Regions from separate parts of the Sphingomonas sp. LR55 genome, predicted to be linked through region 3. Evidence: riboswitches for the same ligand, from Rfam matches in the RefSeq annotation. Region 3 holds a riboswitch; each other region holds the start of a gene.
What was found. Region 3 has a riboswitch for cobalamin ahead of QP181_RS06295 (DUF1636 domain-containing protein). Riboswitches for the same ligand answer to the same signal wherever they lie in the genome.

Region 1 (2,260 bases), 1.2 Mb from region 3:
TATCGCGGATGGCGATTGCCGACGCTCAACGAACTGTACCGGCCGTTCCGTGTAGGCAATGATGCGACCGCGGCGAACGCCTTGCTATCGCCGGAGCGGCTGACCGGGGTCGAGGGAGGCGTCACGCTGACGCCGGCACCGGGCGTGAGCATCGCCGCGACCTATTTCTACAACCGGTTGAAGGACGCGATTGCCAACGTCACGACGACCAACCCGCCGCAGGTGCTGCCGGGGGTCGCCACCTACCGCGTCCGCCAGAACCTCGATGCGATCCGCGCGCATGGCTTCGAACTGGATGCGTCGTATCGACCGGGTCCGCTGGGCGTGCAAGCATCGTGGTCGCACACGAACTCGAAGGTCGAGGGTTCGGGGATCACCGCCGCTCTGGACGGATTGCGACCGGCGCAGACCCCGCGCGACCAGATGTCGGGGACGGTCGACTGGCGGCACGACTCGGCGGCGCTGTCGCTGACCGTGCGTCATGTCGGCCGGCAGTATGACGACGACCAGAATACGCGGGTGCTTGGGGCCGCGACGACGCTGGATGCCTATGCCGCGCTGCCGATCCTGCGCTCGCTTGTCGCCGAACTACGCGGGGAAAATCTATTCAACGAGCGCGTCGAGGCAGGGATCAGCGGCGCGAACATCGTCGAACGCGCAACGCCGCGGACGATCTGGGTAGGGCTGCGTTACGGCGGGCGGTGATATCCTCCCTACCAAGGAAAACGGAGACAGCGTGTTTCCCCGCGAAGGCGGGGACCCAGTCTGGGCTCCCGCCTTCGCGGGAGAACAAGGAAGGGTAAGCGACGTTCTGACCAATACGCCACCACCCCGGCGGAGGCCGGGGCCCAGTTGGCAAGGTCGTAGTAACGAAGGACCGCGCTCCGTTAGCGACGTTACCCAACTGGGCCCCGGCCTCCGCCGGGGTGGTGCGATAGACGGTGAGCCAGCTTTACCGCCAGCGCGTGCTATCGCGGGTCGATGCTCCTTATCCCCCGCGTTGACCCGTGTCTGGCGTGCGACTAATGCCACTCCCGTGAAGGGTTCCCGGCGACGGGATCAAAAGGGAAGTCGGTGCGCGGGAATCCGCAAGACCGGCGCTGTACCCGCAACTGTGACCGGATAGCGGCCACCCCGATATGCCACTGGGTTTCGACCTGGGAAGGCGGGGTGGGCGCGGCGACCCGGAAGCCAGGAGACCTGCCTCTCACGGTCGATCCACTGCGCGGGCGGGTGTCCGGCGCGGACGAGTGCTCCGGTCCAGCCGGGTTTCCTCGAGCGAGAGACGTCTGGCCGCCCCGCGAATGGTCGCAGGCGGTTTTGCTTAGGACGTACCCATGACGAAATTCTTCCTTCTGCTCGGCGCCGCGGCGATCGCAGCGCCCGCTTTCGCCCAGACCATCCCCGATCCCGACGCGCCCGAAGTCGTCGTCACCGCAACCCGCGCCGCGCAACCGCTGAGCGAGATCGGCCAGGCCGTCACCGTCATCGACCGCGCCGAGATCGAGCGCCGCCAGACCGTTGTCGTCTCCGATCTGCTCGCGACCACGCCGGGCGTGACGGTAACGCGCAACGGCACGGTCGGCGCGCTGACCAGCGTCCGTATCCGCGGTGCCGAGGCGGACCAGACGCTCGTCGTGATCGACGGCGTCCGCGTCAATGATCCGTCGTCGACCGGCGGCGGCTTCAACTTCGGCAATCTCCTGTCGAGCTCGGTCGAGCGGATCGAGGTGCTCCGCGGCCCGAACTCGGTGCCATGGGGCAGCCAGGCGATCGGCGGCGTCGTCAACATCATTACCGCGGCACCGACCGAAGGCGTGCAGGCGCGCGCCAACGCCGAGTACGGCTATGCCGACAGCCTGTTCGCGAGCGCGGGCGTCTCGGGCAAGACCGGGCCGGTGTCGGGATCGCTGACCGGCGGCTATCTCCGCACCGACGGCATTTCGTCCGCGGCCAGCGGCACCGAGCGCGACGGCTATCGCCAATATGGCGCGACCGGGCGCGTGGGCGTCGAGTTCGCACCGGGCATCGGCCTCGACCTGCGCGGCTATTTCGCCGACAGCCGCGTCGAGATCGATGGGTTTCCGGCTCCCGATTACGTGCTCGCCGACACGCCCGAAAATTCGAAGACGCGCGAGGCTTACGGTTACGCAGGGCTGCACGCGAACTTCGCCGACGGCCGGTTCAACAACCGCGTCGCGTTCACGATCGCCGACATCAACCGCGACAATTACGACCCGAGCTTTGGCAGCGATCCGAC
Region 2 (2,260 bases), 210 kb from region 3:
TCGTGCTCGGCGATAACTACCAGTTGCGTGCGGCGAGGTTCGCCCGCACGCCAAGGGCGGTCGTATTGTGTGCGGACGCGGGCGCCGACCGCCTGGATGAGCAGGCGCATCGGCTTGCCGGTGACCGCCGCATAGCCCTTCACGCGAAGAATGTCGGCGCTGCGGGCGAGCGCCTCGATCTTTGCGGTCAGGTCCGTCGGGTCGGCGATCTCGCCAAGCTCGACGACGACGCTGTCGAAATCGTCATGCTCGTGATCGTCCTCGCCGTCGTGATGCGACGGGCGGCTGGCGATATCGTCCTCGGCCGCGGCGTTGAGGCCGAGGATCACGCGCGGATCGATGATGCCGTCGGTCAGGTCGATCACCGGGAGTGGTCTTGCGGACTCCGCGGCGATGACGGCGCGTGCCTTGGCGACGCCTTCGGGGCCGGCGAGATCGACCTTGGTCAGCAGGACAAGATCGGCGCAGGCGAGCTGATCCTCGAATACTTCCGAGAGCGGCGTCTCGTGATCGACGCTTGGGTCGGCGGCGCGCTGGGCCTCGAGCGCGGCCACGTCGGGGGCGAAGCGGCCCGCGGCGACGGCTTCCGCATCGGCGAGCGCGATGACGCCGTCGACGGTGATGCGCGAGCGGATCGCGGGCCAGTCGAACGCCTTCAGCAGCGGCTTGGGCAACGCGAGGCCGGAGGTTTCGATCAGGATGTGATCGGGCATCGGGTCGAGTGCGAGCAGCGTCTCGACGGTCGGGATGAAGTCGTCCGCGACGGTGCAGCAGATGCAGCCGTTCGCCAATTCGACGACGTTCTCGGCCGGGCAATCGGGGATCGCGCAACCCTTGAGGATGTCGCCATCGATGCCCAGCGTGCCGAACTCGTTGACGACGACCGCGAGACGGCGGCCGTTTGCATTGCGGATCAGATGGCTGATGAGCGTCGTCTTGCCGGCACCCAAAAAGCCGGTGACGATGGTGACGGGGACCTTTGAAAGATCGGACATTATTATTTCCTCGACGTCTAAAGCACACGCACGCACGACCTTTCGGTCGCACGCGTTCGTCGCTCAGACGGAGTACCGTGCCGCGACCATCCCCTGGATCGTAGCAAGAGCGACCATAACGCTGGCAGGTCTCCTGGCTCGCGGGTCGAGGCTCGACGTACGCCTTCCCAGGTTTCCCCAGTGGCTGCCCTCCGAAACGAAGGACGTGTGCGTCTCGCTCACCGCTTACAGTTGCAGGGAAAGCCGCGGCATTGGGAGGACTCCTCCCGCACCGCATTCCCATTCAAGCCCTTTCGGGCACCGGCGCGATCTATGAGGTTCGGTGCAACCGAGCCTCGGGGGTGGGTTAGAGGACTTTCCGCCACGCCGCCAGCTATCCGTGTACGACCTCGATCTCATCGAAGCGTTTCCAGCGGTAGATGGCGAAGCTCAGGACCCAGCACAGCACGAACAGGCCGATGATCGCGAAGCCTAGGCCGTTGAAGTTCTCGCCGAGTGCGGCTGCCAGATCCCAGATGCCGCCCGTCAGGCCGAGCTTTGCGCCAAGCAGCGCGAGCGTCTCGATCCCGCCGATCGCGATCGCGACGATCGCGGAGATCAGCGTGATCGTGATGTTGTAGTAGAGCTTGCGGATCGGCTTCACGAACGCCCATTCGTACGCGCCGAGCATGACGACGCCGTCCGCGGTGTCGACCAGCGCCATGCCGGTCGCGAACAGCACGGGGAGTACGAGGACGGTGCCGATCGAGAACCCGTCGGCGGCCTGGCTCGCGGACAGGCCGAGGATCGCGACCTCGGTGGCGGTGTCGAAGCCAAGGCCGAACAGAAAGCCGAGCGGGGCCATGTGCCAGCTGCGCGTGACGAGCCGAAACATCGGTCGGAACAGCCGCGCGAGCAGCCCGCGGTTGCCGAGCAGCAGGTCCAGGTCTTCCTCGACATAAATACCGCCGCTGCGGACATGACCGAAGGTGCGCCAAACCGAGCGCAATATGATCAGGTTCATCGCCGCGATCGTGAACAGGAACACGGCGGAGATGACGGTGGCGATGACGCCGCCAACCTGCTTGAATGCCTCGAACTGCGACAGCGCACTGGCGGTGAGCGCGATCGCGACGGCAGCGATCAGGACGATCCCCGAATGGCCGATCGCGAACCAGAAGCCGACCGCGATCGGGCGCTGGCCGTCCTGCATGAGTTTCCGCGTCACGTTGTCGATCGCGGCGATGTGGTCCGCATCGACCGCGTGCCTCAGGCCGAGGCCCCAG
Region 3 (2,260 bases):
GATCGCGGATCGCGGCGGGGAGCGCTTCGTCGGCGTGGTTGAGCGGGAGCTTGAGATCGGTGATGCGGAGCATGCTCGGTCCTCTAGCGCCGCGCGGCGCGATCCGCCATCGGAAGCAAAAGAGGACATGATCATGCGGACCGACGACGAGCAAAATGCCAAGAGCGCCAAGCGCAAGGAAGTCCACGACCGGATCGTCGCGAGCAAGAGGATCGAGAAGGGGCTGATCATCGTCCACACCGGCAAGGGCAAGGGCAAGTCGACCGCCGCGTTCGGCATGGCGGTGCGGATGATCGGGCATGGGCGCAAGGTCGGCGTGGTGCAGTTCGTCAAGGGCGCGATGGCGACCGGCGAGAAGGCGATCTTCGACGCGTTCCCGGACCTGTGCGAATTCAAGCCGATGGGGGAGGGGTTCACCTGGGATACTCAGGATCGTGCGCGCGACATCGCGGTGGCGCGCGAGGCTTGGGACGAGGTCAAGCGGATGATTGCCGATTCATCCTATGCGATGGTGGTCGCGGATGAGCTGAACATCGTGCTGCGGTATGACTATCTGCCGGTCGACGAGGTGCTCGCTGTGTTGGCGGCAAAGCCGGAGATGACGCATGTCGTGGTGACAGGTCGGAATGCGCCGGATGCGTTGATCGAGCTGGCGGATCTGGTGACCGAGATGACGCAGGTAAAGCATCCGTTCCGGTCGGGCGTGAAGGCACAGGCGGGGGTGGAGTTCTGATTTCTTGATCCTCCCCTTGCAGGGGAGGTGGCTGGCGCTTGCCAGACGGAGGGGTATTGCGATCACGACGGCGGGTCACCCCTCCGTCAGCCCAAACGGGCTGCCACCTCCCCTGTCAGGGGAGGATTAGAGGCTGCTTGTCTACGGTCGATCGTACGCGTATCGCTCGGCCTGCGACAGGTTTTTCCGAGGCGGCAACGCTTAGGGAAATGAAAATGGGAACGGGAAACACCCGGCTGCCCCTGCAACTGTACGCGGCGAGCCATCGTGCCTCATGCCATTGGGATACTCCCGAGAAGGCGGCGCGGACGGCGTTGACCCGCGAGCCAGGAGACCTGCCCGTCGCGGTCGTCTTTCGTCCGGCCAGGGTGCGCCGAACGGACGGGTAACACCCCGAGCGACGACATCGCTTCGCGTCGCGCGGAGGCTGGAGGCGTGCGCCTTTCGCCCTTTGCGCGGTGCGGGATCGACTGTCCGAAGGGGTTCCTATGCCTAGTATAAATCGTTCTGTGATCGTCCGGGAACGGACATGCTGAAGCCGGTCGAAGACGGCGTCGCGGTGGTCGCGTGCAACACGTGCCGCCATTCGGCCGATGCGCGCGACGACGAGCAGGGCCAGCGCGGCGGCGCGCGGCTCGTGCAGGCGCTGAAGACGGTGCAGCAGAGCGACCCGGCCTATGCCGACGTCGCGGTGCAGGAGATGCCGTGCTTGTTCGCATGCCAGGATTTCTGCACGATCCACCTGCGCGCACCCGCCAAGGTCAGCTATGTGCTCGGCCGGTTCGAGCCGACCGAAGACGCCGCGCGCGATCCTCGATTACGCGAGGCTCTACGGCGAGAGCGCGTTCGGGCAGGTGCCGTTCAAGCAATGGCCGCAGGGCGTGAAGGGACATTTCATTACCCGCACCCCGCCCGAAGGCTTCGTCGTCGAATGACCGCGTTCGCGACGCCCGCCGGGTTTCTGGCGGCCTTGCGCGGCTTGCCGCAGGCGGACGCGGCGGCGCGATCCGCGGCGATCGCCCGACAAGGCGAACTGACCAAGCCGCCGGGCTCGCTGGGGCGGCTGGAGGATATAGCGGTGTTCATGGCCGGCTGGCAGGGTAACCCGCTGCCCCGGCTCGATCGCGGGAGCGCGGTGGTATTCGCGGGCAACCACGGCGTCGTCGCGCGAGGTGTGAGTGCGTTTCCGGCCTCGGTCACCGCGCAGATGGTCGCCAATTTCGAGCATGGCGGCGCGGCGATCAACGCGCTGTCGCGGGCGGCGGGCCTTGAGCTGAAGATCGTATCGCTCGATCTCGACCGACCGACGGCGGATTTCACGCAAGCCCCGGCGATGTCGGAGGACGAATGCCTTGCCGCGTTGAACGCGGGCGCGGCGGCGGTCACAGATGCGCCGGACCTGATTGTACTCGGCGAAATGGGGATCGGCAATTCGACGACCGCCGCGGCGCTGTGTCTGGCGAGCTTCGGCGGGTCGGCGAGCGAGTGGGTCGGGCCGGGCACGGGGGTCGACGATGAGGGCATCGC

Region 1: it holds a riboswitch for cobalamin, as region 3 does, so the genes downstream of both, QP181_RS11850 (TonB-dependent receptor plug domain-containing protein) here and QP181_RS06295 (DUF1636 domain-containing protein) in region 3, are expected to answer to the same signal.
Region 2: it holds a riboswitch for cobalamin, as region 3 does, so the genes downstream of both, cobW (cobalamin biosynthesis protein CobW) here and QP181_RS06295 (DUF1636 domain-containing protein) in region 3, are expected to answer to the same signal.

The regions. Positions count from the first base shown of each region.
Region 1 is NZ_JASPFO010000001.1:2,490,512-2,492,771, reverse strand. Features, by position in the region: gene QP181_RS11855 (TonB-dependent receptor) at 1-705, shown strand, start outside; cobalamin riboswitch at 1,025-1,222, shown strand; gene QP181_RS11850 (TonB-dependent receptor plug domain-containing protein) at 1,338-2,260, shown strand, end outside.
Region 2 is NZ_JASPFO010000001.1:1,124,457-1,126,716, forward strand. Features, by position in the region: gene cobW (cobalamin biosynthesis protein CobW) at 1-995, opposite strand, end outside; cobalamin riboswitch at 1,102-1,315, opposite strand; gene QP181_RS05375 (HoxN/HupN/NixA family nickel/cobalt transporter) at 1,369-2,260, opposite strand, start outside.
Region 3 is NZ_JASPFO010000001.1:1,337,352-1,339,611, reverse strand. Features, by position in the region: gene QP181_RS06305 (NAD(P)/FAD-dependent oxidoreductase) at 1-73, opposite strand, end outside; gene cobO (cob(I)yrinic acid a,c-diamide adenosyltransferase) at 128-733, shown strand; cobalamin riboswitch at 895-1,090, shown strand; partial or broken gene QP181_RS06295 (DUF1636 domain-containing protein) at 1,263-1,668, shown strand; gene cobT (nicotinate-nucleotide--dimethylbenzimidazole phosphoribosyltransferase) at 1,665-2,260, shown strand, end outside.